Regions from separate parts of the Clostridium sp. genome, predicted to be linked through region 2. Evidence: riboswitches for the same ligand, from Rfam matches in the RefSeq annotation. Region 2 holds a riboswitch; the other holds the start of a gene.

Region 1 (16,404 bases), 1.7 Mb from region 2:
AAAATTTTTATATATATGCCGATGTAGTATCGGTTTTCAATTTATTTTCAATAATTTCTACTTTATTACCTTTAAATACATACAATCTATATACAAGTACCAATACTTCCTCGCCTACATTTAAACTCTCTTTTTCAAGTGAACGGAATCCTGTAATTTCTACATTTCCTAATTTAACACTTACAATCCAATTGGAACCTGCAAAAGAAATATCAGTAACAACACCTTTATCACAGGCAAGTTCACATTGTATTTCTCCTTTTTTACCTATTTCAACAAATTCAGGTCTTATAACAAATTCATTGCCCTCTTTAATATCCTTGAATGCCCTGAATTCATTAATACTCTCAATGACATTTGATTGACCAATAAATTTTGCTACAAAGGTCGTGTTTGGATTTTTGTATATGTCAACCGCTTTTCCAATTTGTTCAATACTTCCTAAATTGGTTACAATAATTTCATCTGCTACCTCTACTGCCTCTTCCTGATCATGAGTTACAAAAATACTTGTTATTTCAAGTTTGTGTATCATCTGTCTGAGCCATGTCCTAAGTTCTTTTCTTACTTTAGCATCAATAGCTGCAAAAGGCTCATCCAGAAGAAGAAGCTGTGGCTTTGGAGCAAGTGCCCTTGCAAAAGCAACTCTCTGTTTCTGTCCACCGGACAACTGACTTGGATATCTGTTTTCCAGTCCTTTAAGCCCTATAAGTTCTATTAATTCATTGACTCTCTGCTTTATATATTTTTTGTCGGCTTTTTTTATGGAAAGTCCAAATGCTATATTCTGATAAACGGTCATATTCCTGAAAAGGGCATAGTTCTGAAAAACAAATCCTATTCCCCTTTTACCTGAAGGTATATTGTTTACCAGTTTTCCGTCGATATAAACTTCACCACTGTCGGCAGTCTCAAGTCCTGCAATTATGCGAAGTATCGTAGTTTTTCCACTTCCACTGGGTCCAAGAAGGGCTACTAATTTACCTTTGTCTATTTCGAATGATATATTTTTTGAAGCGTCATAACTTCCAAATTTCTTGTTAAGATTTTTAACTTGAACATACATCTCTATTTCACCTCTTTTTTTGCTTTCCACTCAATAATATTTCTCAGAATCAATATAATTATGGCTATAAACACCAAAATAGATGATACTGCAAAAGATGCCGAAAACTGATATTCATTATACAATATTTCCACATGAAGCGGAAGAGTATTCGTCTCACCCCTTATATGTCCGGAAACTACTGAAACGGCTCCAAATTCACCTATTGCACGGGCACTGCACAGCACTATTCCATAAAGCAGTCCCCATTTTATATTTGGCAGCGTTATTTTTCTGAATATTGTCCATAAATTTGCCCCCATGGAGGCTGCTGCTTCTTCCTCATCAGTTCCCTGTGTAATCATCAGTGGTATTATCTCCCTGGATACAAAGGGGAATGTAACAAATATCGTAGCCAAAATTATCCCCGGCAGTGCGAAAATTATCTTAATATCATTCTGGAATAAAAAGTTGTAAAATAAACCTCCTCTTCCAAAAGTCAGCACATATATAAGTCCTGCTATAACCGGTGAAATAGCAAATGGAAGATCTATCAATGTTATTAAAAAATTTCTGCCTTTGAATTTAAATTTTGATACGGCAAAAGCCATTATTATACCAAATACAGTATTTAAAAGAACTGCAATACCTGAAGCTATTAAAGTAAGTTTTATGGCTGAAACAGTATTTTCCTCTGTAATAGCCATAATATATGCATCTTTACCTTTTTTAAAGGCCTCCATCAGTATGAGTATCAATGGCATTCCAAGCATTATAAATAAAAATATTATTGTTATTGCTATGAGTAGAAATTTAACAGCACCAGATCCAGAATAATTTCTATTTTTCAACTTTATCACTCCTATGCATACTTATTGGATTTCCATTGAATTAAATTTATAACAAACAGCATGAAAAATGAAAATACAAGCATAATCAGGGCTATAGCTGTAGCTCCCGAATAATCAAACTGCTCAAGCTTGGTCATTATTAAAAGTGGAGCTATCTCTGTCTTCATCGGCTTGTTTCCTGCTATAAATACAACAGAACCATATTCTCCTATACCTCTTGCAAAAGCAAGTGAAAATCCCGTTAAAAGTGGAGCAAGGAGTTGTGGAAGTATTACTTTGAAAAATATCTGTATCCTGGATGCACCAAGAGTCGAAGCTGCTTCTTCTATACTTGAATCCAGATCTTCAAGAACAGGCTGAACTGTACGCACAACAAATGGTATACCTATAAATACCAATGCCACAGTGATTCCAAATGTAGAAAATGATCCCTCTATGCCAAACTTGGAAAGAAAAGAACCAATCCATCCGTTTTTTGAGTAAAGTGTCGTAAGTGAAATACCTGCAACAGCTGTAGGGAGAGCAAATGGCAGGTCTATACATCCATCAATAAATCTCTTGAAGTGGAAATCATATCTTACCAGTACCCAGGAAATAATCAACCCAAATATGGTATTTATGGAAGCTGCTATAAATGCACAGCCAAAGCTTATTTTATACGATGCAACTACCCTTGGATTTGTAACAACTTTCAGGAATTCATCAAATCCCATTTTTGACGTCTGAATCAATATTGTACTGAGTGGAATTAGAACTATCAAACTTAAATATAAAACAGCTAATCCCATAGATATATTAAATCCCGGAATAACTCTTGTCTTTCTAGCCATCTCATGTATCCTCCCTATTTTTACCTAACTTATTACTTTTTAGGTTGATATATCTGATCAAAAGTTCCACCATCATCAAAATGGGTTTTCTGTGCCTTAGCCCATCCTCCAAATACATCATCTATTGTAAACAAATTTATCTTCGGAAATTGGCTTTCATATTTTTTGGCAATTTCTTTGTCTCTCGGGCGGTAGTAGTTCTTTGCAGCTATTTCCTGTCCTTCTTTAGAGTACAGGTAATTCAAATATGCTTCTGCAACTTTTCTCGTACCTTTTTTATCCACTACCTTGTCAACTACTGCTACAGGTGGTTCTGCAAGTATACTTACTGAAGGCACAACTATATCGAACTTATCTTTTCCCAATTCTTTCACTGATAGAAAAGCCTCATTTTCCCAGGCTATGAGTACATCTCCAACTCCTCTTTCAACAAAGGTAGTGGTTGCACCTCTTGCACCTGAATCCAGCACTGCAACATTTGCATATAAATTTTTCACAAATTCTTTTGCTTTCGCCTGATCATTATTGTTTTTCTTTAAAGCATATCCCCAGGCTGCAAGATAATTCCATCTGGCACCGCCTGATGTTTTAGGATTTGGAGTTACTATTGATACACCTTTTTTTGTGAGATCATCCCAGTCCTTTATATTTTTAGGATTTCCTTTTCTAACAAGAAATACTATGGTTGACGTATAAGGCGAGCTATTATCCTTAAATTTTTTCTGCCAGCCTTCATTAATTAAATCTGCCTTCTGAATTGCATCTATATCATATGCAAGGGCAAGCGTTGCAACATCAGCTTCCTGTCCCTCTATAATTGATCTTCCCTGTTTTCCTGAACCTCCATGCGACTGTTTTATAGTAACATCCTGACCACTTTTTTCTTTCCAGTACTTTGCAAAAGCTTTATTATATTCTTCATACAATTCTCTTGTAGGATCATAAGAAACGTTCAACAGTTCAACTGGTTTTTTACTTTCTGCTGACTTGTCACTGCTTGTATCGCTTTTACTGCCGCATCCTGTAAAAGATGACAATATAAAAATACTTATTAGTGAAATCAAAATACCAAACTTAAATTTTTTCATAAAAATTCCCCCTAAATCTTTTTTGGTTAGTGTAAAGTTTTTTACACTATAAATTAAAAATTCCCATTAAGTCAAAATACTTATTAGAGTTCAAGTATTTTGACTTAGTACATAGTTTATGCACTTGTTTTCCTCCTCACTGTGCTTTCTTTCATTTAGGTAAGAAGTATGTTCTTTACTTCCACTAAAGACTATAAATTAAAAACTCCCTATGGAGAAACCATAGGAAGTTTGATGTTCCTTTGCTTCTCATCTTTCAGGTATTCCTGCTGGAATTGGCACCATTGAACATATATAATATACATCCAGGTTGCCGGGCATCATAGGGCCAGTCCCTCCGCCTCTCTTGATAAGAAATTAAATATTTAATTATTTGCAATTTATCTATTATAATATAGTGTTTATAATTTTTTGTCAAGAAAAACTTAAATTTTCTTCAGGGCAAACGCATGAAAGATGATATTTTGTTGTTTAAGATTGGAAACAAAGCACCACCATAAGCCTCATATCTTAAAATAATATCATTTCATCCCCAAGTCTGCTATACTTATCTTAATATGAAAATAAGTATAGCTGAGCTGAGGTGAATACATATGGAAAAAGATTATTTTAAAGACAGATCTAATGAATGTAAACTTGTAAATTCCATCAATATAGGTGATACAGTATATATCTGTGAAAAGTCAATGCAGAGATCTGCATCTAAAATAGAAGATTTAACTTTTGGAGTTGTTGTTCGTAAACTTACAAAACATGATCATCCAAGAGGAATAAAAGTTGAAATAAAATCCAATGATGGAAGGGTAAGCATAGGGAGGGTTGTATACCTGGTTAGAAACGGCAAAATTATATATGGAAAGCGGACTTAGATATTGTATAAACAGTGCCGCCATAAATTTATATCCGCTTTTCATCGTTGGCGGGCACAATAGGACCAAGTCCCTCCGCCTCTCTCACTATTTCATCTATAAATTGAGCACCATTACATACAATTGATTTGTCTTATCTTTTAACTGAATTTTTCCCTTCCTTATTTCTCTGTAACCCAAACTCTTCCAGAAACCAATTCCCTTGACATTCTTATCGATAACACCAATTCTAAAGGACCCAGCCCCAAGATTGACCGCCCATTCTGTTAATCTAAAATGTACCATTCTGCCAAGACCTCTACCTCTTTCCATTGGATCAATAAGCATTAATCCAAGCATCCACTGTGTGGAAACAGGAAAATCCTTCACAATGTCAACAATACCTACAAGCTGTTTATTATTCTTAAATATTCCAAAAACAAATTTATCTCCATAATCTTTACCTGGCGGCAACTCTTCAAATATTTCCTCAACATCTCTCCTTGAAGCTTCAATTCCTCCATGCATTACATAATAATCACTGCACCTTCTACAAAATTCAGATATAATATTTATATCATCAGTTCCAATTGTTTTAATTTCACAATCATCAAAATCATAAATTTTATACGTCATCGCCGCTCCAATCTGTAATTAAAATTAATACAAATTAAATTCTCGAATACTTGAGTTCTTTATCATATACATCCTGCTTTATAAGTCCCACCTCTTCAAGATACTCAAGATATGAAACCAGCATCCTCTCTATTACATTATATTTATAGATGCTGTTTATAGGAATATTAAAGTCTTTTACAACAGTACTGAAAATATCCTCCAATTTCATGGCTCCATCCATATTTCTTAATATATTCATGGCTCTATTTTTATAAAAGTATATATTATCCTCTATAAGCCCCGTAATATTATCATATACACCTTTATGTGACAATATATAATCGCTGCAGTGTAAATCATAAAGCTTCATTTTGCTTTCCAGATCCTGCTTCAGCATATAGGCATATGGCATTTTGGCACTTTTCATAACATCATGGCTTATAAGGGCATCTCCCAGATATCCTACATCATCCGGTGTAACAATGCATATATGCCCTGGACTGTGCCCCGGAGTATGCACAACTTTAAATTCCACACCGCATAAGGACACTGAATTTTGACTGTCGGAAATCATAATATCGGTTTTACATACCATATGTCCAAAATGTTTTTCAACTTCAGATAATGTCAATGAACCATAGTAAACCTTTAGTCCAACTACCGAGCTGCAGGTAAATGCTTCATAATATGGCATGGCAACATAACATCCGTATTTTTCCTTCAAATATGTATTATTTCCTACATGGTCTATATGTGCATGTGTACATATTATGCCGGCAACCTTGTATCCGCTTTTTTTAAGAAATTCATCTATTATATTTCTTCCACCGTGAGCCATTCCCGAATCAAGCATTATAATTTCATTGTCATCAATTTTGTAAAAAGATACATCTGATATTCCCGTATCAAGGTAAAATGTATTACCTCTTATATTATCTACCAACATAATTATCTCCAAATCCACTACTAAATTTTATATTAATAATCTTTACAAGCCAGTACTTTAGTCTTCTCAATTACTTTTATTATATTTAAAAGTGTATTATTTACCGGAGTGTCCACATTGTATTTCTCCCCCAATTCACATACAGTACCAGCAAACATATCAACCTCGGTATCCCTTCCATATTTGATGTCCTGAAACATGGATGTCCCGCTGTCTTTAGGCATTGTGTCCAGTACTTCATACCACTTTTTGATATCATTTCCATTTAAATTGGCTCCAGCTTTTTGAGACAATCTTATTACTTCCCACATGGCAGATTCCATAAATTTTCTTGCATTGTCATTATTCTGGAACAATCCATAAGTTGCTCCAAGTACTGCTGATGTCTGGTTTATTCCAACATTTATCATAAATTTGTACCACATTGATTTTTTCATATCCTCAGGAATTTCATATTGAATCCCTGCTCTTTCAAAAAGATCCTCCACAGCCTTTACTTTTTCTGAATGATATCTATTATTCTCTTCTCCAAAAGCTATACTTCCGTAACTTGAAAATTCGATGTGACTACCTCTACGGTTTCCATCAATGGCTATACAAAGTGCATAAAGCATCTTGTCCATTCCATACTTGCTTCCTATTATTTTTTCACTTGTAATACCATTCATGAGAGATATTATTATAGTATTATCTCCTACATGATTTTTTATATCCTCAACAGCTTGTTTCAATTGATTTGCCTTCACTGAAACAATAATCAAATCTGCCGGTTCACATCTGTCTTTGGGGTCCACATACATGAAGTCATAGCGCTTCCCATTTATTATAAATCCATCCCTTCTATATCTATCAGCTCTTTCACCTCCTGCTATAACTCTCAATCCTTCCGGATTTAAATCGTATAATTTGCTGTTATAGGCACAGCCTATTGCACCGAGTCCTATTGATGATATTCTCTTTATGGTCTTCATGAAATTCTTCCTTTCTTAAAGCAATATACTATTTACTATTTTATCATATAGAAAATCCAATTTCACAGAATGAAATTGGATTTTCTATAATTATATTTTGAATTTCATTACCATGCCATTCAATTTCTGGGCAACAACCGCCTGCTCCGCAGCCGACTGTGCTACCTGTTCTACAGCCTTGGTAGTTTCATCTATATTGGACTTTATTGCTTCAGCATGCTCTGAAGACTTCTGTGAAGTATTTGCCATATTTTGAACAGCTTCACTTACCTGATTTATTGTAGCTGTAAGTTCTTCTGCCATGGATGCCATTTCCTCGGACATCTTGCTTAAAAATTCAGAATCATTATAGTATTCTGTACTGATTTGCATGAATTTCTCAAACTCACTATGTACATCCTCATTTACAAACTTCAATATATCCCTGCTCTCCTGTGAAAGATTAAAAAATGCAGTTTGAACTTTTGTTATGGTATCCTTAATATTAATTACTGCACCTGAAGACTGCTCCGCAAGTTTACCCACCTCATCTGCAACTACTGCAAATCCTTTTCCATGTTCTCCGGCTCTCGCAGATTCAATAGCCGCATTTAACGAAAGAAGATTTATCTGTTCAGCTATACCAGCTATGGTATCAGCCATAGTACTTATGCTGGCCACTATTTTCCCATCCTCAATGGATTGAAGCATCTTCTTTCTCTTCTCTGAATACATGCTTCTTACCTTTTCTACAGCCTTTTTCCCTCTTATCCGGGAAGCAGTTGACTTCTCCTTTGAGTTACTCGCATTATTACTGCCATCCACAGCCCTTCCCGATAATTCATTGATACTTGACTCAACTTCTTCAATGGATGCTGTTATTTCTTCCGCTGTGGCACTTCTTTCCTCAATTCCTGAAGTTATATTTGCCACACTCTCGTCTATATTCATAACTTTTGCAGATAATTCTTCTGAAATTGCGGAAAGTTCCTGGCTCGAAGAACTTATATTCTGTGAATTTTCTCCAATCGTCTTTATAAGTTCTCTAATATTCGACTGTGCTTTTTTCAGAGCTTCAAATATTTGAGCAAATTCGTTGTTTGTTTCAATTTCGTGTTCACCTGTGAAATCAAAATTGGCCAGACTTTTAGATATATCTACTACTTTAAAAATGTATTTATTTATCTTTCTCGGTATAATAAAGCTAAAAAGCAACGCTGCAACTATTCCTGTTATTATCAATATTGTTGTTATGACATCCTTATAGGGAAACGTAGTAATTCCTACAATTCCAATACCTGCAATAAATGACATCATGATTAAAAAACTTATAGTCAATTCTGTTTTTACCTTCATAAAAAATTCACCCAACCTTATTATTTAAACTGTTCATACTTTAATTTTTCAGCTAATTTGTCAAAAGAAAGCGGTCTGCTAAATATGAATCCCTGTATCTTACTGCAGGCTATATTCTTTAAATAGCCCAACTGCCCTTTAGTTTCAACTCCTTCTGCCACAATTTCAAGATTTAGTTCATGTGCTAGATTTACAATATTTTTGAGAATTATAAGAGCTTTACTGGAACTTTCAATTTCATCAATAAATGATTTGTCTATTTTAATTCCATCCAGAGGAAGATATGTCAGATAGCTTAATGAAGAATACTTTATTCCAAAATCATCAACAAATATTTTTATGCCCATATCCTTGAACTTGAAAAGAGTGTCCAGCACCTTTTTTGCCGGATTCATAAGTATCCTTTCCGTTATTTCGAAACAAAGACAATTTGGGGTTACTTCTGTTTTGTCTAATACATGCTCCACAAACTTTAAAAAAGAATCGTCTTCCAATTGATTTTCTGATATATTTACTGACATATGAATATTTCCATATCCTAAACTATCCAATTCTTTAAACTGACTACAGGCTTCATACAATACAAGTTTTCCAATTTCATTTATCATGCCATTTTGTTCGGCAATATCTATAAAGTATCCCGGTGATATAATTCCCCGTTGAGGATGATTCCACCTTAATAAAGCTTCCACCCCGTAAATTTGACTAATATTCGTATCAATTTGAGGTTGATAATATAACACAAACTCTTTTTTTGCTATAGCCTCTTTCAATTCAATCTCAATTTTCACTCTGTCTGCAAGATTATTATTCATACTCTCACTATAAATCGAATAGCTATTTTTACCACTTTTCTTGGAATTTAAAAGTGCTATGTCAGACATCTTGAGCATCTCACCGGCATCTTTTATATTTTTAAAATAAAATGATATACCTATGCTCACAGTTATATATAATTTTTTATTGTCAATTTCAATTATTTTATCAAACATTTTTAGAAATTTTTCAACTCTGGATTCTATGTCATCTACTTCCTTGAAATCAGTAACTAAAATAGCAAACTTGTCTCTATCAAGACTGGATAGGATATCATTTTCTTTTAACTGTATTTGTAAAGTTTCTGCAACTTTTTTTAACAAACTGTCTCCCAATTCACTGCCGTATATATTATCTATTGTTTTGAATTTATCAACATCAACTACAATCAAGGACATTTTAAAATTAGGCACTAGATTGAATTTACTTAAATATTCATTTAATTTCTTTATCAGAAATAGCTTATTAGGCAAATTGGTTGTAGTATCATAATAAGCAAGATATCTTATTTCATCTTCATACACTTTCTTGTATGTAATATCTGATATATAATTTATCGTCACACTACAACTTTTATCACTATTATTTACTTTTTTACCTTTATGCAAAATCCATTTTATTTTTCCATCTTTAGTCCTTATCCTGTATTCACAGTTAAAATAATCAAGATCTTTTTCCATATATTCCATCAAAGTATTATCCAGTATATATATATCTTCAGGTAAAATGATATTTTTTAATTCATTAAAAAAATTTTTCTTATCATATACATCATATCCTGTAATATTTTTCCAATTATTAGAGTAATAGAATTTATTTTTTTGTGAGTTCCACTCTACAATTACTTCATTGAGATTATTTAGGACAAATTCATACTTCTTTTTTATATTCAATTAAACCTCACCTCCCTTTAAAAGGCAATGTCTTTTAAGTATAACATAAAAAACATAATATATATTATATAACATATTTTATAAATATAAAATACGTTTTTTGCCAGTTAAACCATGTCACAATTCTTCCTCTTTTTACATTTTATTATATATATTTTAAGTATATACAATTTTTTTTACAATTACAAGTGTATTATACACTTCTAATTTGTTATATATTATTTAAAAAATTATTAAAGTCAGATTAGGTGGTGCATATGGAAATAAATTATAAAAAATTAGGTGAAAGAATTAGATCAATCCGCAAAGACAATGATATTACCCAGGAACAGCTGGCCGAAATGACAGGTCTTTCAAACAATTACATAAGCAATATTGAAAGAAATAGGTCTATTCCAAGTATTGAGACACTTTTAAAGATATGTAATAGTTTGCAGGTAACCCCTGATTTGGTATTATTGGATTCAATATATGTATCAAGGGAATATATAAAGGATGAAATTGCTAAAAAACTCAATAAATGCAGTGATAAAAACATACGATTTATTTCCAGATTTCTTGATATATTGATTGAAGAACAGGAAAATAATTAGTTTGCCAGTTTTAAATTGGCAGCTATAATTTTATTAAAACTAATCTATAGAATTAACTGAATCTTAACAAAAATATGTTAAATAAATGTGTACTTTATAATTCTGTCGTTAATTATGTAAATTAAATTATAATAACAGCATAGTATTTTCATTGACTTTTATAAGCCAATTCTTTGTTATATTTGACTTTAATTAAAATTATGAGAAAATTCCATATATTAATTCTTTTAAAATTTCATTATAAAATATTTTTAAATTTTAATAAAGCTCCAATTGACAGATCTGTATTATAAGTATATAATAAAGCTAATATATGAAAGGCGGTGAAACAATTGAATAAATTTCATGATAAAGAACCTGTTTTGATAACTCCTGATATTATTGATGAATGTTTAGCTGAATGCTTTGAAGTCCGAGAAAAAACTTCTCCTTCAAACAGAAAAAACAAGAAACATTTGAATTAGGCCTTTATTACAGGCTATTCTATTTTTACAAAATAGAATAGATGTATAAAGGCTTTTTTCTAATTTATATAAATTATCTTCATCATTTAATAAGCTTGTTCATATCTACTGCAACATTTCTAAGTTCATTTATATTTGCTTCAATTTCTTCACTTGCAGCAGCACTTTGTCCTATTTCATCCGTTACAGTCTTATACTTTGATATCGTATTTTCTGTAACACCGGAGACCTCCTCATTAAATTTAACTACATTTTTGGTTTCCGTTAAAAGAGTATTGGATGCAGTGCTTATATCTACAATATCATCGCTAAAGGATTTTAAATTCAGAATCATTTCATTTAAACTCTTATTAGTGTTATTGATCAGATTATTTCCCATTTTAGATTTTTCAGTATTGGAAGTCATTTGATGTTCAACTACATAAATGTTATTCTTAAGATCTTCCACTATTTGCACTACTTCTTCAAGTGATTTTTTTGTATTTTCTGCAAGTTTTCTTATTTCTTCAGCTACAACTGCAAAACCATTTCCATATTTGCCTGCTCTAGCAGCCTCTATTGATGCATTGAGTGCCAGAAGATTGGTATCTTCAGATATTCTTCCTATAAGATTCAATATTTCGTCTACCTTGCTTGATTTTTTCTCAAGCTCCCTTGTAGAATTAAATGTTTCATCTATACTATTTTTTATATCTGTAATAATTGAAATTGTATCATTTAGTGATTTTTGATTTTTATCCGTAGCATCAATAAATCCTTTTATCTTTGTTTCACTGGCTTTGGCTTTTTCTGCAACGACTTCATTTGCACCCAGCAGAGTATCCAGTATGTGTTTATTCTTATTTGATTTATTGAGTATTTCTTCTGATTCATTAGCTGCATTATTACTTGCTCCCGAGACCTCCTGAAGAGAACTTGTCTGTTCCTCTATAACCGCACTCAAGCTTTCACTGGATGCTAAAATAGTGTTTGAAAACTCAGATATGTTTTTAAATACATTTGCCATTTTTTTATTTTCATCTCTAATTCGGGCTTCCTTTTCAGTAATTTCCTTCAACAATTTAGCTGAAAAATATACGATCATAAATATTCCAGATAGTATCAATACTATAGCAACTATTCTCATACTCATTTCAGCAAGCATCATTCGCCCGCCCGGTAAAATTGATGGTCTGCTTACAAACAATACCGCCTGACATAATATGCTCAATATTATGGAAGAAACAATCATTTTTATATCAAAAAACAGTGCTCCCAAAATTACGAAGAAAAAAATTGTAAGCCACATCTCATTCAAGTTCATAGTAAAATTTAAAAACATATAGTGAAAATAAGTTATGAATAAAACTACAAGCTTCGTAATCTTAAAAGCCCTTTCGTTGAATTTATCTTTTTTCACCGTAGCTCTGTAGCATTTAAAAAATATTAATGAATAAACTATGACAAGAAAACATAATGTAATCAAAGAATTTGTTGTTATGCTTGTATTTAATCCAAATATTTTTAAGCCATAAAAAAACATAAGTGACAAAAGGCAGCTTATAGAATATATAATCAATACAAATTTAAGAGTTTTTTTGTTAAAACTCAATATACTACTTTCTTTATTTTCCATCTTACACCTCCAAAAGTATATTTAAATAATTTAGTCTAATTTTAAAATTTATGCTATAATATGTTATATTATAACATAAATTTTAGTTATATTAACTTTTTTATTAAATTAATTGTTTTAATCTTACAATCATACCCAGCAGCTATGCTAATATATATCAAGGAGGAATCTCATATTGAAGTACAAAAACGTTAATATTATAGGGACAGGCATATACCACCCTTCTAAAAAAGTTTACAATGATTATTATATCAAGCATTTTAAAAAATTTGGAAAGGATATAACCAATTTTCTTGACAACCTGGGCAGGAAAGAAAGGTATCTAGTTGACAACGATAGGGAAAATGCATTAACCATGTCAATAGAGGCCTCGAAAAAAGCACTTCAAAATGCCGGTATATCTGCAAATCAGCTTGACGCCATAGTATTTTCTTCAGATACACCTGAATATTTGTCTCCTTCCAATGCCGTTATGATAAACCACGAACTAAAAGCATCAAATGCGCATACTGTATATGACCTGAACTCTAATTGTGTCGGAATGATAGTTGCAATGGATCAAATAAGTCGTTATATGAAGACAAGTAAAAATATAAAATATGCGCTCGTGGCAGGCGGCTTGCTAGTATCTTCAATTGCCAGAAGCGATTGCAAATATACCTATCCAGCTTCCGGAGATGGCGGTGCGGCAGTAGTTCTTGAATGTGTCGAAGAAGATATTCAAAGAGGAGTACTGGATTCAAAATACTGTACAAAATCCGAATACTACAATACAATTGTTTCACCAAGCTGCGGCCTTACCAAAGCCCGACTCAACTCAACAAGCGAATACGATAAAAAACAGCAGTGGACCCCTTTTCACCTTGATTTTTTTGCTTTGGAATGGAGCAAGGCAATATATGAATTTGAATCCACATACAATTTTTCTACAGATGAAATTGAATACTTCTTTTTATCTCAATACTCAAAACAGTTTATAATGGAAACTGCAAAATTGCTTAATATTAAAAATTATTGGGACAAATTTACATACATAGGTGACAAATATGGCTACACCGGAACAACAAGTCCTATGTTTGCACTGCACGAAACTATTCAAAACAAAAAAATAAAGGAAAATTCAAAAGCAGTATTCTGTTCCGTTGGTGCAGGTGTGGCAATGTGTTCACTGCTTTATCAATTCTAGTAGACAAAACCTTTCACAAGACTAGAAGAGGTGTTTTAAAATACCCCTTCTTTTTTTATATTGCCCTTCTATCAAATATCCTTTTAGCTTTTCCTTCACTTCTAGTTATAGTTCCAGGATTGAGCAAGTCTATATTGCAGTATATCTGCAGCATATTATGCAGCTTTGTATTGATATTTTTATGCAACTGAGATAAATTTTCTCTTCCATAAGCTTGTAGACTTTCACGAAGCTCTATTGAAATTATCAGCTGATCAAGATTGTTTTTTCTATCTATAGTCAACATATAATTAGGTGAGAGTTGTTTGAAACTCAAAAGCACTTTTTCAATTTGTATAGGATATACATTAACTCCTCTTATAATCATCATATCATCACTTCTTCCGCATATCCTTTTCATCCTGACAAACGGGCATCCACATTCACATTCATCGTATTCAATGGAGGATATATCCCTTGTCCTATATCTTAAAATAGGAAGTCCTTCTTTTAGCAATGTTGTAAAAACAAGTTCTCCTTCTTCACCGTGCTCAGTATTTCTTAAAGTTGCCGGGTCAATTACTTCAGGTAGAAAATATTCCTCATTTATATGGAGCCCATTTTGCAAACAGCATTCACCAGCCACTCCAGGTCCCATAACTTCACTTAATCCGTATATATCATATGCTTTAAATTTAAACTTTTTTTCAATATCATTTCTCATCTCATCAGACCATGGTTCTGCTCCAAAAACACCGATTCTAAGATTGAGATCTTCAGGTGATATTCCCATTTTTACCATTGTGTCATATATATGCAGTGCATAAGATGGAGTGCATGCAAGTACTGTTACGCCAAAATTTTTCATGGTCAATATCTGTTTTTCAGTATTGCCACCAGACATTGGTATAACGGAAGCTCCAAGATTTTCTACACCATAGTGGATTCCAAGTCCTCCAGTAAACAATCCATATCCATATGAAATTTGGACTATATCATTTTTTGTTACCCCATATCTTCTCAGGGTATCGGCTATTATACCAGACCACATTGCAATGTCCTTTTTCGTATATCCAACTATAGTTTGTGTCCCTGTTGTTCCGGAGGAAGCATGTATCCTTACAATTTTATCCATAGGTGCAGCAAACATTCCATATGGATAGTTATTTCTTAAATCCTGTTTTGTTGTAAATGGAATGAACTTGACATCTTCAAGTGATTTTATGTCTTCCGGCAGCAATCCTATTGCATCAAATTTCTGTCTGTAAAATGGAACATTCTCATAAGCATACTTAACAATATTTCTCAGCCTATATGTTTGAATATTAAAAATATTTTCTCTAGTACTTTGTTCTTTTACATTATCCATAACTATTTTCTCCTTATAAATTACATATATTTTCTCCATAGTAATTATCGACCATAGTTTTGATTAATTTAGAGTTTTATAATATATTTTTTAATAATATAATAAAAAGCATAATAATACTATTTTTCTATTTACACATAAAAAATCCTCCGGGAAGTAACTGCTACCCGAAGGACTAAAATATCCAGTAATTTCAATATTCAATTAGAGAATAGTTATATTTTCAGCTTGAGGTCCCTTTTGTCCCTGAACTACATCATAGGAAACTTTTTGACCTTCTTCAAGAGTTTTATAACCATCTGCATTTATCTGAGAGAAATGTGCAAAAACATCTTTTCCATCTTCTCCTGTAATAAATCCATATCCTTTTTCTCCATTAAACCATTTTACTGTACCACTCATTTAATTCATACCTCCGAAATTTTATTTTCCTTAAACTCTCTGCAATAATACACAATAAAATTTCGAACTTAACATACTTTATAATAGTGCTAATTGAAATATATATCTGTGTTTAAATTATTTACGGTTCATTTAAGCTTTATTTAGATTATATAACTTTTTTAATTATAAATCAAGTAATTTAATCAAAAAATTTTCACTGAAATTATATTATAGTACCTGGATTTAAAATTTCATTTGGATCAAATGCCTTTTTGACTGCCCTCATAATATCTATTTCTCTTGGTGAAAATTGTAAATACATATGTTTCTTCTTTGTTTTTCCTGTACCATGTTCTGCAGTTATAGTACCACCGTATTTTATCGCAGTTTTATACATTTCCTCTTTAAGCTCTTCATAATAAGATGGCAGTTTCCCATTGTCACTTAAAATGAAATTATGGACATTACCATCTGCTATATGTCCTACAGATGGAATAGACGTATTATACTTTTCAGCAAGTCTCGTGAGGTCATCTAAAAAATCCGGAACAGATGAAGGTGGAACTGCCATGT
Region 2 (16,404 bases):
TAGACATATATAATTCTTTAGAAACCAGAATTACAGATTTAGAAAGCCCTTTGTTGGGATATATATACAACAATCTAGGTCTTGTATACTGTCATATGAATGATTTTGAAAACAGCATAAAATACTTCAACATGGCTGAACTTTTTAAGTATAAATTTGATAGACCAACTTTGTCCCATACACACATAGAAAAATCTCATGTATTTATAAAGCAAAGACTTTATAATAAAGCAATTGAATCAATAAAAGAAGGTCTCAATAATGCAGTTAATTACGATGATATGGAATATCTTATAAAAGGCAACTTCATGCTCTCAAGGATATATGAAATACTGGATGATTATGACAGACTTGAAAAAGTATATCTTGAATTAGTCAGGATATTAAAAAAGGCTTGTGAAATTCACAACACTTCGGACCTTTCACTTGTCTACAATAAACTGTCATTGATATATCTCTCAAAAGGGAATACAGCCAATACCAAAAAGTATTTGTTGCTATCCCAGGATACTATAAGAAGCTACAATGATTCAACATATTATAGCATAAACATTTTTTAATAGGGGGAAAATTTAAAATGAAAAAGAAACTTATCAAGACTATCATTACTGCTGTATGCTTTTTGACACTTGCACTAGGCGCCGTTACCACCATTCAGGTTGAAGCCAAATCCATTTCTGTTAAAAATCCTGTAATTACCGTTCAGCCGATGGAATTGCCTCCATCTCATTAAATAATTAGCATTACTAAAAAACAGGCGTTTCACATTTGTCAATCATATGTGAAATGTCTGTTTTTATATTAAAATTAAATATATAGAAAAATACAGTATTTTGGTATATAATAATGTAATATCAAATAAAAAAAGTCAGGTGATTATAGTATGAAACCAATTACATATGTTTGTAACAAGCTGGTGTCCCTACTGTAAACAGGCACTTAACTGGATGAAGGAAATTCAAAATGAAAATCCTGAATATAAGAATATTGATGTAGAAATAATCGATGAAGAGCGCAGTCCCGAAATAGCAAAAAAATATGACTACTACTACGTACCCACATACTTTGTAGGAGAAAACAAGATACACGAAGGAGTTCCATCAAAAGAAATTATACGTCAGGTATTTGAGAAATCCCTTGAATCGTCATCTGATTCTCAAAAAGTAAAAATTTCCGAATAGAAACTTCTGTATAAATAACTGTCCGCATCTAATATATAATTGGATGCGGACTTGTTTTTATTTCATACTCAGTGAAATCCTCTTCCTCTTTTCATCTACTTCAAGTATGGTTACCTGTACGATATCGCCGACTTTCACTACATCCAGAGGATGTTTGACAAATTTGTTTGAAAGCTGACTTATATGTACCAGTCCATCCTGATGAACTCCTATATCTACAAAAGCCCCGAAATCGGCCACGTTTCTGACTGTACCCGTAAGAACCATGCCCGGCTTGAGCTGGTTCATATCAACTATACCAGTCTTGAGTACCGGCTTTGGAAGTTCCTCCCTCGGATCTCTGCCCGGCTTTTTTATCTCTTTTATTATATCTCTAAGTGTAGGTACTCCTGTACCCAGTGTGCTGGAAAGTTTCTCAAGATCTATTTTCCCGACTCTGCTATCCATATCCTGAAATCCTCCGGTTTTCAAACTCTGCTCTTCATATCCAAGACTGTTCAGAAGTCCTCTTGCCGCATCATAGGATTCTGGATGCACCGCAGTATTGTCAAGAGGTTCACTGCTTTCCATAACTCTCAGAAAACCTGCGCATTGCTCAAAAGCTTTTGCTCCCAATCTCTTGACTTTAAGCAATTCTTTTCGATTCTTGAATTTTCCATTTTCTTCTCTATAGGCTACAATATTCCCGGCTATCGTAGAATTTATTCCTGAAATATAAGAAAGCAGTGAAGGTGTGGCTATATTGAGGTCAACTCCAACACTATTTACACAGTCTTCTACAATTCCTTTCAGGGATTCATCCAATTTTTTCGGAGCAACATCATGCTGATATTGTCCAACCCCTATTGCCTTCGGATCTATCTTTACCAGTTCTGCAAGCGGGTCCTGGAGCCTTCTTCCTATTGATATAGCCCCTCTAAGTGATACATTTACATCAGGATAGTCTTTTGCAGCAAGCTCTGATGCCGAGTATACTGAAGCTCCAGCCTCTGATACTATAACGTAGTACAGCTCCTTCCCTTTTTCCTCTTTTACTTCCTTTATGAGCCTTCCGATTACTTCTTCCGATTCCCTGCTTGCAGTTCCGTTGCCAAGGGATATTACATTCACATCATGTTTATATACAAGATGTTTCAAGGTTTTTATTGAACCTTCCACATCATTCTGAGGTGCAGTAGCATATACTATGGCCGTATCCAGCAGTTTTCCCGTATCATCCAGCACTGCTATTTTGCATCCATTTCTGAAGCCGGGATCATATCCCAGCACATTCTTGCCTTTTATCGGCGGCTGCATAAGAAGAGCTTTCAAGTTTGCCTTGAATATTTTTATAGCCCCTTCCTCGCCCTTGTCTGTAAGTTCGGATCTTAGCTCCCTCTCAATAGAGGGATATATCAATCTTTTTAGAGAATCTTCAATGCTCTTTTCTATGTAAATATCTGTGGTATTATTGCCTTTAAGATATTCTCTCTTCAAGTAGTCCAATATTCTATCCATGTCGCAATTTATCTTAACAGATAAAATTTTTTCTTTTTCACCTCTATTTATGGCAAGTATCCTATGGGGTGGAATAGATTTTACTGCTTCACTATATTCATAGTACATCTCATATGGGGTAGGCTCCTCGCTCTTACCCTTTGTTTCAATAACTCCAGTATCATGTACGAACTTTCTTATCCATTTTCTATATTTTGCTTCATCGGATATAACTTCACTTATTATATCCATGGCACCTGACAAAACATCTTCTATAGATTCCACTCCTTTTTCTTTATCTAAAAATTTTTCCACATAGGAATTTATATCACCATTGAACTTTCCGCTTATTATAACATCAGAAATAGGCTTTAATCCCTTCTCCTGTGCAACAGTAGCCCTGGTTCTCTTTTTAGGCTTATATGGTCTATATATATCTTCAATTTCAGTTAAAGTGCTACAGACTTCTATGGATTTCTTCAGCTCTTCCGTAAGCTTGCCCTGTTCCTCTATTATTCTTATTACATCTTCTTTTCTTGTATTTAAATTTCTAAGATATATGAGCCGCTCTGCAAGTTTTCTCAAAGTCACGTCACTCATACTTCCTGTGAGTTCCTTCCTGTACCTCGCTATAAAAGGTACCGTATTACCTGAATCTATCAATTCAACTACATTACTGACATACTTTTTATTAACACCTAATTCCAAAGATAAAGTATCTATTATACTGCTCATTTTTACCTCCTGCTCTGATTTTACAAATCTACTATATAAATAATCAACTAAAAATATATTACAACAGTTATATGAACTATGGCAAATTAATATATATATATCTATGGATACAATAAATAATTTTGGGAGTTATAGTATATGAAAAAATTTATATTATCTTTATTTATAATCATATTTTGTTTAATTTGCTCCACAAGCTTTGAAATCTATTGTTCTACAGAACCTTTAAACCCCAAGGATGTTAAAAACACTATAAATTACCTATCTTCTGATGACTTCAATGGCCGGCTCTCAGGAACTATAGAAAATTACGAAGCAGCTCGTTTTATAATGGAATACTTCAAAAGAGAAAATTTAAAACCTTACAGTAACAACTATCTTGAAAAATTCAATGTCATATACCCCAAAAGAGTAGACGGGGTACCAAACCTTGTGGTAAGAGATAAAAATGGTTTTATAATAAAACAATACAAATATGGAACAGACTACAAGGAAGACATGCTGAATTTTAGAAATAACAATGTATCTTTTAGCAGAGAAGACCCCATTGCGTGGAGGGGAGGCAGTTTTCAGGTCCAAAAGGGGAATACATATTTTTTATTCTATACTCCACAAAATGACAATCTAGATTTCAGGAGTTCCTTTATTGCAAACTCTCCTCATTCAATGTATGTAATGATAAAAAAACGTACTTCAGAAGAGATAAAAAATTACCTGAATTCTGGTTTTCAGGTAGACTGCTTTATACCATTTGAGAACAGAATAACGTCCATATATAATGTAGTAGGCTATATAGAAGGTAAAAACAAATCTCTTCCTCCAATTATACTTTCTGCTCACTTTGACCACGTCGGAAGTGATCTGTCCGGGAAAATATATAACGGTGCTTTGGACAATGCCTCGGGAACTTCCTTTTTACTTGGTCTTGTAAAATATGTAAACTCTTTAGGCAAACCCGACAGAACTATAATATTTTCAGCCTTCAATGCAGAAGAGTTTGGATGCCTTGGTTCAAAGGATTTTGCAAAAAAGTATAAACAGAACTTAAAGGGAAGTAAAGTTATAAATTTTGACATGATAGGAAGCAACAAAAATGTTCCTATATCCATAATGGCTGGAAAATGGGACAGCAAAAACTCCAGCTTTGTAAAAGAGATAGCCTCCCTCTGCACCAAAACCGATGAGAACTTCAAATACCTATTCGAAAATGCAAGTGACCATGAATATTTCAGAGCTTATGGAATAGATGCCATAACCCTTTCTGATGCCGATACATCAAGGATACACACTCCAACGGACAAGTTATCCTATATTGGTACTAAATCTATCGAAAGATGTTTCAATATTGTCTCAAGGGAAATAGACAAGTATGCTTTTGACAACAACCCATATTTTTTATACTATAAATCATTTCTTGTTCTGTCATTTATTGGAATTGTGACAACAAGTATACTATACGTCAAACATGATTCCCTTTAGACTTAATATAATACAATACAATACTTGTAAGGGAAAGTATAATTAGTCCACAACTGAAAAAGCCAAATTTTCCTCCGAAATTTTCCATTATAATTCCTGCAAAGGCATTGCCAATGGGAGTACTTCCCATATTCAAGAGTGAATATATACTCATAACCCTGCCTCTATATCCATCTTCAGTGTTAAACTGCAAAACTGCATTTGCTCTATTGAGAAAAGTAAGACTAAAAAAGCCTATAGCTATAAAGAGACAGGCTACTGCTATATAGTTGAATGTGAATACGGTTGTTATGTGTAGAACTCCAAGAATAAATGAATTTACAATCAGATAATGATGGACTTTCAGCCTTCTGCCTTTATTTGCCATAAACATAGCACCTAAAAGAGACCCTATTCCTATAAGGCTCAATAGAAAGCTGTATTCACTGACGCCTCCACTCATAACCTGCTCTGCAAATACAGGTATAATCACATTGCTGTTAAATGCAAAGGTACACACTATTGCCATCATGAACATTGTAGACATCAATATTTTCCTGTTTATTGTATATATTATTCCATTTTTCAGTTCCCTGAAAACCCCTGAGTTTTTATCAATGAATTCAGTTGGATTACCTTCAGCCTTTATTTTAAATACACCATATATAATTGGTATAAAACTTATTGCATTCAACAGGAAACACTGAAATACACCCAATGTATTCATTATTATTCCTGCAAATGCCGGACCGACTATGCGGGATATATTAAAGACAGTGGAGTTCAATGATATGGCATTTGGCAAATCCTTCTTTCCTACAAGTTCTATAAAAAACGATTGTCTTGTAGGCATATCCAGGCTGGTTATGGTACCATTTACTGCAGCAAGTGCTGCAAATATCCAGTACTTATCTGAACCTATGTATACAGTAAGACTCAATATAAATGCCTGAACCATATACGAAAATTGAGTCGCCATCAAAATCTTTTTCTTTGAATGTCTCTCTGCTATGACCCCTCCTATAAGCGTTATCAAAAGTACTGGTGCATACTGGAATACTCCTATAAGTCCCAGGAGAAAAGGCGAATTGGTCATCTTGTATATATACCAGCTCAAAGCAGTATTTTGAATCATTGTTCCCATTAGGGACAGTAGCTGCCCCGATAAAAAATACCTAAAATCTCTGTGTTTGAGGGATACAAATGTATCTCCCAATTTACTTTTAAGTCTCATATTAAAATCCTTTTCAATTATTACTTCATATAGATATCTATTTTGCCTGCTGTTTCAAGTATGCAACTATAAAATTATCTATATTTCCGTCCATCACCGATGTTACATTTCCGTTTTCCTCTCCGGTTCTATGATCTTTGACCATGGTATAAGGTTGAAATACATAAGATCTTATCTGACTCCCCCAGCCCATGTCTTTCAACTCTCCCGTCAAATCCTCTATCTTCTCTTTGTGTGCTCTTTCCTTTAGTTCCACAAGTTTGGATTTCAACATTGCCATTGCTGTTTCCCTGTTATAGTGCTGACTTCTTTCATTCTGGCACTGTACTACTATTCCAGTAGGTATATGCGTTATTCTTACAGCAGATTCAGTTTTATTTACATGCTGGCCTCCAGCTCCACTGGATCTGTAAGTATCCACTTTCAGATCTTCCGGTCTTATATCTATATCCTGATCCTTTGTAAGTTCAGGAAGTACCTCCACTGAAGCAAATGATGTCTGTCTTTTTCCATTTGCATTGAAAGGTGATATTCTTACCAGTCTGTGTATTCCTCTCTCTGTTTTTAGATACCCATAGGCAAATTCACCTATTATCTTCAAAGATACACTTTTTATACCCGCATCCTCTGCCGGAAGCATATCAAGTATTTCAACCCTGTATCCTGATTTTTCAGACCATCTTGTATACATTCTAAGCAGCATTTGAGTCCAGTCCTGGGCATCCGTTCCGCCTACACCTACATGTAAATTCAATATTGCATTATTTTTATCATAAGCTCCAGACAGAAGTAATTTTATTTTAAGCTTCTCCAATGTATCTTCAATATCTTCCACTTCATCTATTATATCCCTTGATGCATTTGAATCCTCTTCTTCTATAGCCATATCCGTAAGAAGCTCTATATCCTCAATTCGCCCTTTCAGCTTGTTGTACACATCCAGTTTTTCATTCAAAAACCTTTCCTCAGATGATATTTTCTGTGCCATCTGAGGGTTATCCCAAAAACCTTTTTCCTGCATTTTCATCTGGAGTTCCTGTATTCTATTTTTACAGTTATCTAGGTCAAAGAGACCCCCTTATCTCATCCAATGATTTTTTAAGAAGATTTATTCTGGAATTTACATTCTCCAACTCAACTATCATGTAATCACCTCGTATATTTAAATTAGTTATTGATATTAACTACCTTCCCGCAACAATTTTTGTATTTTTTACCACTTCCGCATGGACAAGGATCATTTCTGCCAACCGTCTTCTGTTTCTTTATTGGCTGCCTCTTCACAGGTTCGCCTTCACTCTGGTTAGTACTTAAATTTTTTGCAACTCTCTCTCTTTCAGGAGCCCTCTCAATTTTTACATGGAACAGATATTTTATAGTATCCAATTTGATGTTATAGATCATTTCATTGAACATCTCACTGCCCTCGAATTGATATGCCTGGGCAGGTTCCTGCTGTCTGTACGCCCTTAGGCCTATAGCCCTCTTCAGGTGTTCCATATCATCTATATGGTCCATCCATTTAGTATCAACAACTTTAAGAAGTATTACCCTCTCTATCTCCCTCATCTGCTCCGGCGTAAACTCTTTCTCTTTTTCGGCGTAAATTGTTTCTCCCAATTCTATATATTTATCTATTATATCTTCATTAGAAAGATTTGCTATATCATCAAACTTGATTGCACCTTCAGGGACATAAACTTCTTCCATATAATTTATTAAATTTGTGATCTCCTCGTCAAACTCGTCCTCATCACCAGATATGTGTGATTCTACAATTTCAGAAACAAGGCTGTGCAGCATGTTTTTAACCTGATCTTTGAGATCTGTTCCTTCCAGCACTTCGGATCTTTGTTTGTAAATTATCTCCCTTTGCTTGTTTATTACATCATCATACTGCAGCAGAGTTTTTCTTATGTCAAAATTGTTGCCTTCCACCTTTTTCTGCGCATTCTCTATTGCATTTGTAACCATTTTGCTCTCTATTGCTTCATCTTCACCAAGTCCCAGCTTTTCAACCATTCCCTGGAGTCTATCCGATCCAAATATTCTCATCAAATCATCTTCAAGTGAAACATAGAATCTGGATTCTCCAGGATCTCCCTGACGTCCTGAACGTCCTCTGAGCTGATTGTCAATTCTCCTGGATTCATGCCTTTCCGTACCTATTATCTTAAGTCCGCCTAATTTTACAACACCCTTGCCAAGTTTTATATCGGTACCACGCCCTGCCATGTTGGTAGCAATGGTTACAGTTCCTTCTTCACCGGCATAGGAAATTATCTCAGCTTCCTTTTCATGAAATTTTGCATTCAATACCTGATGAGGTACTCCTCTCTTTTTAAGCATATCTGAAAGGAGTTCAGATTTCTCTATACTTACCGTACCAACAAGTACAGGCTGACCCTTTTTATATGTTTCATAAATATCATCTGCTATAGCCTTAAATTTACCTTTTGCAGTTTTATAAACCAGATCAGGAAGATCCTTTCTTATAACAGGCTCGTGAGTAGGAATGACTATTACATCCAAGCCATATATTTCCCTGAACTCATTTTCTTCTGTCTGGGCCGTACCTGTCATACCCGAAAGTTTGCTGAATATTCTAAAATAGTTCTGGTAGGTTATAGTTGCAAGAGTTTTTGACTCCCTTTCAACCTTAACCCCTTCCTTCGCTTCTATAGCCTGATGAAGTCCATCACTATATCTTCTTCCTTCCATCATTCTTCCTGTAAATTCATCTACTATCAGTACTTCTCCGTTTCTTACCATATAGTCCTTATCACGTTTCATAATGTAATTTGCCTTCAGCGCCTGAACTACATGATGCTGAAGCTCCATGTTTTCTGGATCCGCATAGTTCTCGAGGTTGAAAAATTTTTCGGCTTTTTCTATACCGCGGGATGTAAGAATTACTGCATTGGCTTTTTCATCTACTGTAAAATCGCCCTTATCTTTTTCTTCAATTTCCTTGTCATCCTCAGACACATTCTGCTTTTTCAAAGTCTTTGCAAAATGATCTGCCACCTTGTAAAACTCAGTTGATTTCTCACCTTCACCGGAAATTATGAGAGGTGTTCTAGCCTCATCAATCAAAATTGAATCCACCTCATCAACTATGGCAAAATTCAATTTTCTTTGAACTCTCTCCTCCTTGTATACAACCATATTGTCTCTAAGGTAGTCGAATCCAAATTCACTGTTGGTCCCATAAGTTATATCACAATTGTAGGCTTCCTGTCTCTGAGCCTGATCCATATCATGAAGTATGACTCCAACCTTAAGTCCAAGAAATTCATATATAGGAGCCATCGAATCCCTATCTCTTTTTGCCAGATAATCATTTACTGTGACTATATGGACTCCCAAACCTGTAAGGGCATTCAAATAAGCTGGTGCGGTGGCAACCAATGTCTTACCTTCACCAGTTTTCATTTCGGCTATTCTACCTTGATGGAGCACAACTCCACCTATTAACTGTTCCCTGTAATGCTTCAATTCTACAGTCCTGGATGCAGTTTCCCTGACTACTGCAAAAGCTTCAGGCAGCAGCGAATCCAAAGTTTCTCCATTTTTAAGCCTTTCTTTAAATTCGTCGGTTTTAGCCCTCAACTGGTCATCTCCCAGTTTCTGCATGTCATTATCCAATTTATCTATATTATCTACTATTGGAATAATTCTTTTTACTTCCTTCTCACTATATGAGCCAAATATTTTTTGAAAAAGTTTCATTATTTTCATCCTCACATCAAATTTTATATAAAGATATATACTTTATAAATTATATCATCTAATTATATGGCATTCAACTAATAAAAAAATAGTTTACTTTAGTTTAATATATAAAAACAAGAGAGGAAGTTTTTAAACTTCCTCTAATAAATATCTTTTAAAATTCAGGCTCAATAAGCCCATAGTCTCCATCTTTCCTTTTATAAACTACATTTACTTCTCCACTTTCAGCAGCCTGATACACAAAGAAATTGTGACCTAGAAGCTCCATTTGAAGAACTGCTTCCTCCGCAGACATTGGTTTTACTGCAAACCTTTTAGTTTTAACTATCTTATTGTCTTCTTTTTCATCTTCACGCTGGTCTGGTATGAACTGGAACCTTAATGACTCTGAAGAACGTTGCCTTTTTAGTAACTTAGTTTTCTGTTTCCTTATCTGTCCTTCTAATTTATCCACAACTAAGTCAATTGAAGCATACATGTCATTATTTCTTTCTTCACCCCTGAGTATAACTCCCTCAAATGGTATAATAACTTCAACAATCTGGGAATTCTTCTGCACACTTAATGTAACATGTGCCTCTACATTAGGGTTGAAATACTTGTCAAGTCTTGAAAGCTTTTTGTCCACTGTATTCTTCAATGCATCAGTCACTGAAATATTTTTTCCCTTTACCGTTATTTTCATATTTCCAGCCCCTCTCTTATCAACATATGCCTGTGATAAAATCATCATAAACATACGTTTACTTTATGATGGTTTTAAAAGATATACATTTATATGATTATGTAATCTTCTATAATTATATTTTAATACTCTTTATAATAAAATACAATAGTACAAATTTATTCTTAAATTTATGTACTCAAAGCTAGAAAACATCTGAAATTATTCAGCAGATGACACCTCTGCATGTTTTTTGTAAAATAGTTTCCCAAAACAGCTAAAATGCTTGACAAATAAGAAGATAGGATATATTATGTAACTCATATAAATATTAGTATAATTTTATTAAAATTTAAATATGTAAATTCTTATCAAGAGTGACTAAGGGACTGGCCCTATGATGTCCGGCAACCTGAACATTTATGTTCAACGGTGCTAATTCCAGAAGGTAAAACCTGAAGATGAGAAACACTAAGACATATGAACTTCTTACAGTGTTCTCTGTAGGAAGTTTTTATTTTGTAAAAGGGGGAGATTCTATTATGAAAAAATATAAATTACTAATACCACTAATTTATATAATTATTGCATTAATACTCTTTTTTATATTCAAAAATATTTTGTCCAGAAATATTTTATTACTCAACAACATCATACTTATACTAATAAGCCTGATACTCTACAGTATACTGATAGATAAAACATCTAAATTTTTAGACGAAATTAACAATTCTTCCTATAAGATTGCGGAAGGAAACCTAACTGAAAAATTAAATGTTGATAATAAAGGTGTATTTAAAAAATTATGTTCCAATTTAAATAGTATCGTTTTTAATACAAGAAAATTTATAAACGAAACTACTATAATGACGGATAAATTGATAAATTATTGTCACAACTTGAATGACAATGGGAACAAAATAAAATCATCTACAACTGAAACTTGTGCGGCTATAAGCAAGATTTCTTCAGATATGACAGAACAGACCAACTATATACTTGAAACTAAAAAACTTTTTGATGACATCGGAAAAGATTACTCAGATATGGTGTCAAATGGGGAATCGATCCACGGCATAGCATCTTCCATGATATCTTCTATAGAGGATAATAATAAAATTTATAATGAACTTGTAGAAAAAATGAATGAATCAGCATCTTTTAACAATAAATTGGCATCTAAAATAAATACTTTATATGAAAGGGCTTTTAAAATTCAAACTATAGCGGATACAGTAAATCAAATAAGCAAAAGCACTAATCTACTTTCATTAAATGCATCTGTAGAGGCTGCAAGGGCCAAAGAATCCGGATCTGGCTTTGCCGTAGTAGCAAATGAAATAAGAAAGCTTGCCAAAAGTTCATCTGAACAAGCCAGTGAAATTCAAAGCATAGTAGATAATATAAAAGATGAAATTTCAAGTATATCAGTTGACATGAACAAGGAAGTTAAAAGTATAAATGAGAATATCCAGTTTTCAAAAACAATTAAAGATAATTTAAAAAATACTCAATCGGAAAGCTATAATACTCTTAAATCTATAAAGAACATAACTAATGACATAAATGTTCAAAATAAAAATATAATTGATATACAAAATATAATTAAAAAAATATCTTTTATATCTGAAAGCACTACTTCCTCCACCCAAGAAGTTGCATCTGCATCCGATGAACAATCTTCAGCTATAAAAAATATATTCAATTCAATTTCAAATTTGGAAGATATGAACAAGAAAGTAAAAAACAAAATAGATTCTTTTGCTAAAGACTACAAACTTACAGAGGAAACAAAAAAACACATACAAAAGGGATTTAAAATTTTGCAAGATGTAGCAAAATGCAATGGACTTTCTACAATGGATTATAAAGTCTGCACCAAAATACTAAAAGAAAATATAGTCAAATATCCACATTTTCAACTTTTTGGATTAGTGCAGAAGGATGGATTAAGAAAGGCTATTTCTTTGGATTATGACGAGAAAGAAGTATACGAGAACTTCTCCCACAGGCCATATTTCCAGGCAGCCGTAAAGGGAGAAAATTATGCCTCCAAACCTTATGTATCCGTAGATACCAATGACTATATTATAACAATAGCAGTTCCCGTCAGAAATACTACATCTCAAATTACAGGTGTACTGGTAGCAGATTTGATGCTTGAATAGCAGTCCACTACTAAACCAAAAGAATATTAACAGACAAAATTGAATAATATAAAAAGTGAACCAGGTCAATCCTATCTAATGGAGGTAGAAAAGGTACTATGGAATACAGCAGTTCCAACAAATTAAAAAATAGGATATATAAAGATTTGCTTTTAATATTTATAATGGGTGCTTTGTATATGGTCCTTGAAGGTTTATGGCGTGGCTGGACACATATAAGTATGTTGGTAGTAGGTGGAACAAGTGCTTTCTTAATAGGGAAATTAAATGAACACCCAAAATTCTACGACAGAGAAATGTGGCAGGAGTGTGTGCTTGGAACCTTTATAGTTCTTGCATTGGAATTTATTTCGGGAATTGTATTGAACATATGGTTAAGACTTGATATATGGGATTATAGTAACGTACCTTTTAATTTATATGGTCAGATATGTTTACCATATGCATTACTTTGGTTTATGTTAATGCCGCTTTGCATATATACGGATGATTATTTGAGGTATAAGATTTTTGGAGAGAAAAGACCTGCAGGGATATTGAAAAATTACAGGGATTTACTTACAGGTAAATGAAAAAAATTAGTGCGACAGTTTTTTGTGTAAAAAAATAAATCTCCCATTCGAAAGAGTGGAGGAGATGAATTTAACATATTTGTATTCGACTTACTCACGTATAAGGGAGAAGAAGTACTTAATTTTAAAATCTTAAAAAGTCTTTAAATTATCATGACCACTCGTAAAACGAGTGGTTTGCTCTAGCCCTATAAATATGCTTTTTTTAATCATTTCTGACTCTTTTCAGCAGCTTCTGCATCTGCTTTAGTTACATGAACTGTATTCCGTGGATGTTGAGGTGGTGCATAAATAGAGTATACTTTAAGTGGTTTATTACCTGTATTAATGACATCATGCCATGTACCAGCAGGTATCATTATTGCAAAGTCATCTTCAACTCTCTTCTGAAAATATAAATTATTGCTGCTATTTCCCATTCTAACAAGTCCCTGACCTTCTTCAACACGTATAAATTGATCTACATTTGGATGTACCTCCAATCCAATATCATCACCAACATTGATACTCATTAATGTAACTTGCAGGTGATTTCCAGTCCATAACGCAGTACGAAAAGTATTATTTTGCTTAGTAGCTTTATTAATATCAACTACAAAAGGTTGTGGACCGTAATCTCTTAATTGAATTTGGTCATTATTATTGGACGATTGTGAAGAACTAAATCCTGAATTATAATCAACTTCATCATTAGAAGATCTGTATTGATTATTGACCCATTTTAAATAATTTGGATCATATATTGGGCCGTTAGATACACAGGGATATGGATAAACATTATAGTAATAATAACATGGATATTTTCTATACATATTGTTCCTTTCCTCTTATATTCTTACAAAATCATAATATGTTTTAGAATTTTAAATGTGATTATACCCATAATATATAGAGCCATATACCTAATTACTTCATCACTTCTGTTAAGTTCATCACCAATATAATCCGTGTCCTCTATAATGGACCCAAGAATTCAGACAAAAAAATGCTTGCTTTTTAGTTAGGTTCTCCATAATATTTTTATTAAGGTAGGATTAGACATTTTATTTAATAATAGTATGATATCATGTTATTATTAAATAAAAAAGGAGATGTAATAAATGAATTTTTTTTCAAAAAAAATTGTAGCTTTAAGTATAGGTGCAACATTAGTAAGTTCTACACCTGTTTTTGCTAGCACATTAACAGAAAAGCAAACAAGTGGACAAGTAGGTACAGGTATATATTTAACTACCAACCCAGGAATACAGACTTTACAAGTAAAAGGAATAAAGTCATTAGCAACTAAAATAAGCAATAGCCTTACGATTACAGATTCTCAAGTTATTTTCGATGAAATCAAAGCAGCAGATGAAGGGCTTTCGAGTGAACAAATTCAAAAATTAAAAGATGTTTATTCAAAAATGAACCAAATGGTGAAAGATAAGACCTTATCTATTAAAAAAAATAATGCTGGTGTTTATGATATAAGTGTTAATGAAAAGACAAAAGAGTTAGCAAAAAATGAGTTAACCGGAAGTGTTTATAAATCATCTGATACATTTACCCCTAATGCAGTTGTTACTAAAAGATATTATGGATATGATTTCTATTTTAGTCCTGCTGAATGTAGTGATGCAGGAGCTTATTTAGCAGGTGGAGGAGCTGCAGCAGGTACTTTAGCAGGAATATTAGGCGTAACAGGTGCAGGGATTCCACTTACTGTTGTTTCTATAATTGCCGCTGGAGCTTTAGGACTAGGTTCTGCATATTTTTGGTACTGTTCAAATCATGGAGGCCTTGATGCATCAATTGTATATGGGGTTCCCGCATTTCATGCACATAATTAATAAACCTAATACAGAAGGAGCAAAATATGAAGAATAAAAAAATATTTCTTTTTGATATTTTAATTCTTATTGTAATATGTTTTATATTGCTTACTGCTTCATTTAAAAATAAATTATCTAGTCAAATGTTTGATAACTTGATGATTTTATATGGAACTATAATATTTATAGTAATTGTTTTACTTATAATTACAGTCATTAAATTAAAAAAATAAATGAGCTTATTCAATACCAGGAATGTGAAGTAATTGCAGTTAGAAATAAGAATAGGGAAAATAACCAGAATGATATAAGATATTCTGTGGTTATTTTCCCTATTTTAAATTCTAGCTTATTAAAAATCCTTCATTTCTTACAGCAGCCTCCACGAAATATATCGGAGCCTGAAAATATCAGACCCCGATTACAATTTCCAATCTATTTAAAAAGCACTACTTTTTAGGAGCCAAAATCATAAACATATTGTTGCCCTCCAATCTAGGTGCCCTTTCCACTGATGCACTTTCCTCCAATTTGCCCAAAAATATATCCATCACTTTTCTGCCTAAATTGGTATAATTGTTTTGTCTTCCCCTGAATCTTATAGAAACCTTTGTCATGGGGTCAGTCCCCATAGCAGAAATTGGAAATGAAATGGACAATTTCTGCTTGCTATTAAATATGCTGCAGCAAACTTTTAAATTGCTTAAAAATGTTCTGTATGGCATTGTATAACTTTTTTTAAGCATCTCTATCAAGTCTTTATCGGACAACACCTTTATAGTCTCTTTTTATATTAACAAGTTTAGCAATTTTTTTGATTCTTCTGGCCATGCAACTTCGTTTCGTATATGAGCATGAATATAATAAGAGCCTTCCAATGTAAAGAATTTTTCCAGTAAAGATTCTCCTTCTAAAGTTATAGAAGATTTTATTATAGAGTCTGTGTCCAAAACGATTGTACCAAGTAAACTGTACCCTTTGTCAAGGACATTTTTAAATTCAAACAATAGGGAACTCACGTTCGCCATATATTTCTTTTAGTTCTTTATGATATTTCTTAAAGGATATATTCCAGTAATTATATACTGGTAATATTCGTTAGGAGAAAGTTTTGCCAACTGCCATTGATATCTCTCGTTATTATAATAATCTATCCAGTCATCAATAATAGCCTTAACTTCTCTGTACTTCTTGCACTGACTAATGTCTATCTCATCTTTCATATGTCCAAAAAAACTTTCCTGCGGAGCATTATCCCAACAATTTGCTTTTCTTGACATTGATTGTCTTAAATTACAATCTCTAACCAATTGTATAAAACTTGTACTTGTGTAATGGCATCCCTGATCACTATGTATTAAAGTCTCTGT

The links. A riboswitch is a leader RNA that binds a small molecule or an ion and turns the genes downstream of it on or off. The one in region 2 is predicted to bind S-adenosylmethionine.
Region 1: linked by a shared signal. The riboswitch ahead of LKE46_RS05220 (sulfate ABC transporter substrate-binding protein) and the one ahead of LKE46_RS13495 (methyl-accepting chemotaxis protein) in region 2 are both predicted to bind S-adenosylmethionine.

What each region holds. Positions count from the first base shown of each region.
Region 1 covers NZ_JAKVOI010000001.1:1,030,801-1,047,204, reverse strand. The annotation lists gene LKE46_RS05235 (sulfate/molybdate ABC transporter ATP-binding protein) at 8-1,066, opposite strand; gene cysW (sulfate ABC transporter permease subunit CysW) at 1,069-1,896, opposite strand; gene cysT (sulfate ABC transporter permease subunit CysT) at 1,908-2,726, opposite strand; gene LKE46_RS05220 (sulfate ABC transporter substrate-binding protein) at 2,759-3,814, opposite strand; SAM riboswitch class I at 4,061-4,170, opposite strand; gene LKE46_RS05215 (DUF2196 domain-containing protein) at 4,408-4,683, shown strand; gene LKE46_RS05210 (GNAT family N-acetyltransferase) at 4,780-5,298, opposite strand; gene LKE46_RS05205 (MBL fold metallo-hydrolase) at 5,333-6,226, opposite strand; gene LKE46_RS05200 (ketopantoate reductase family protein) at 6,259-7,197, opposite strand; gene LKE46_RS05195 (methyl-accepting chemotaxis protein) at 7,288-8,532, opposite strand; gene LKE46_RS05190 (bifunctional diguanylate cyclase/phosphodiesterase) at 8,553-10,241, opposite strand; gene LKE46_RS05185 (helix-turn-helix domain-containing protein) at 10,499-10,834, shown strand; gene LKE46_RS05180 (methyl-accepting chemotaxis protein) at 11,381-12,913, opposite strand; gene LKE46_RS05175 (ketoacyl-ACP synthase III) at 13,089-14,099, shown strand; gene LKE46_RS05170 (phenylacetate--CoA ligase family protein) at 14,155-15,447, opposite strand; gene LKE46_RS05165 (cold-shock protein) at 15,652-15,849, opposite strand; gene LKE46_RS05160 (FAD-binding oxidoreductase) at 16,055-16,404, opposite strand, start outside.
Region 2 covers NZ_JAKVOI010000001.1:2,744,641-2,761,044, forward strand. The annotation lists gene LKE46_RS13450 (helix-turn-helix domain-containing protein) at 1-560, shown strand, start outside; gene LKE46_RS13455 (hypothetical protein) at 578-733, shown strand; gene LKE46_RS13460 (glutaredoxin family protein) at 900-1,181, shown strand; gene LKE46_RS13465 (Tex family protein) at 1,239-3,392, opposite strand; gene LKE46_RS13470 (M28 family metallopeptidase) at 3,531-4,871, shown strand; gene LKE46_RS13475 (MFS transporter) at 4,852-6,084, opposite strand; one part of gene prfB (peptide chain release factor 2) at 6,122-7,150, opposite strand; one part of gene prfB (peptide chain release factor 2) at 7,152-7,229, opposite strand; gene secA (preprotein translocase subunit SecA) at 7,252-9,816, opposite strand; gene hpf (ribosome hibernation-promoting factor, HPF/YfiA family) at 9,974-10,504, opposite strand; SAM riboswitch class I at 10,849-10,951, shown strand; gene LKE46_RS13495 (methyl-accepting chemotaxis protein) at 11,026-12,651, shown strand; gene LKE46_RS13500 (putative ABC transporter permease) at 12,750-13,223, shown strand; gene LKE46_RS13505 (cupin domain-containing protein) at 13,433-14,035, opposite strand; gene LKE46_RS13510 (hypothetical protein) at 14,324-15,052, shown strand; gene LKE46_RS13515 (translation initiation factor IF-3 C-terminal domain-containing protein) at 15,484-15,807, opposite strand; gene LKE46_RS13520 (IS3 family transposase) at 16,072-16,404, opposite strand, start outside.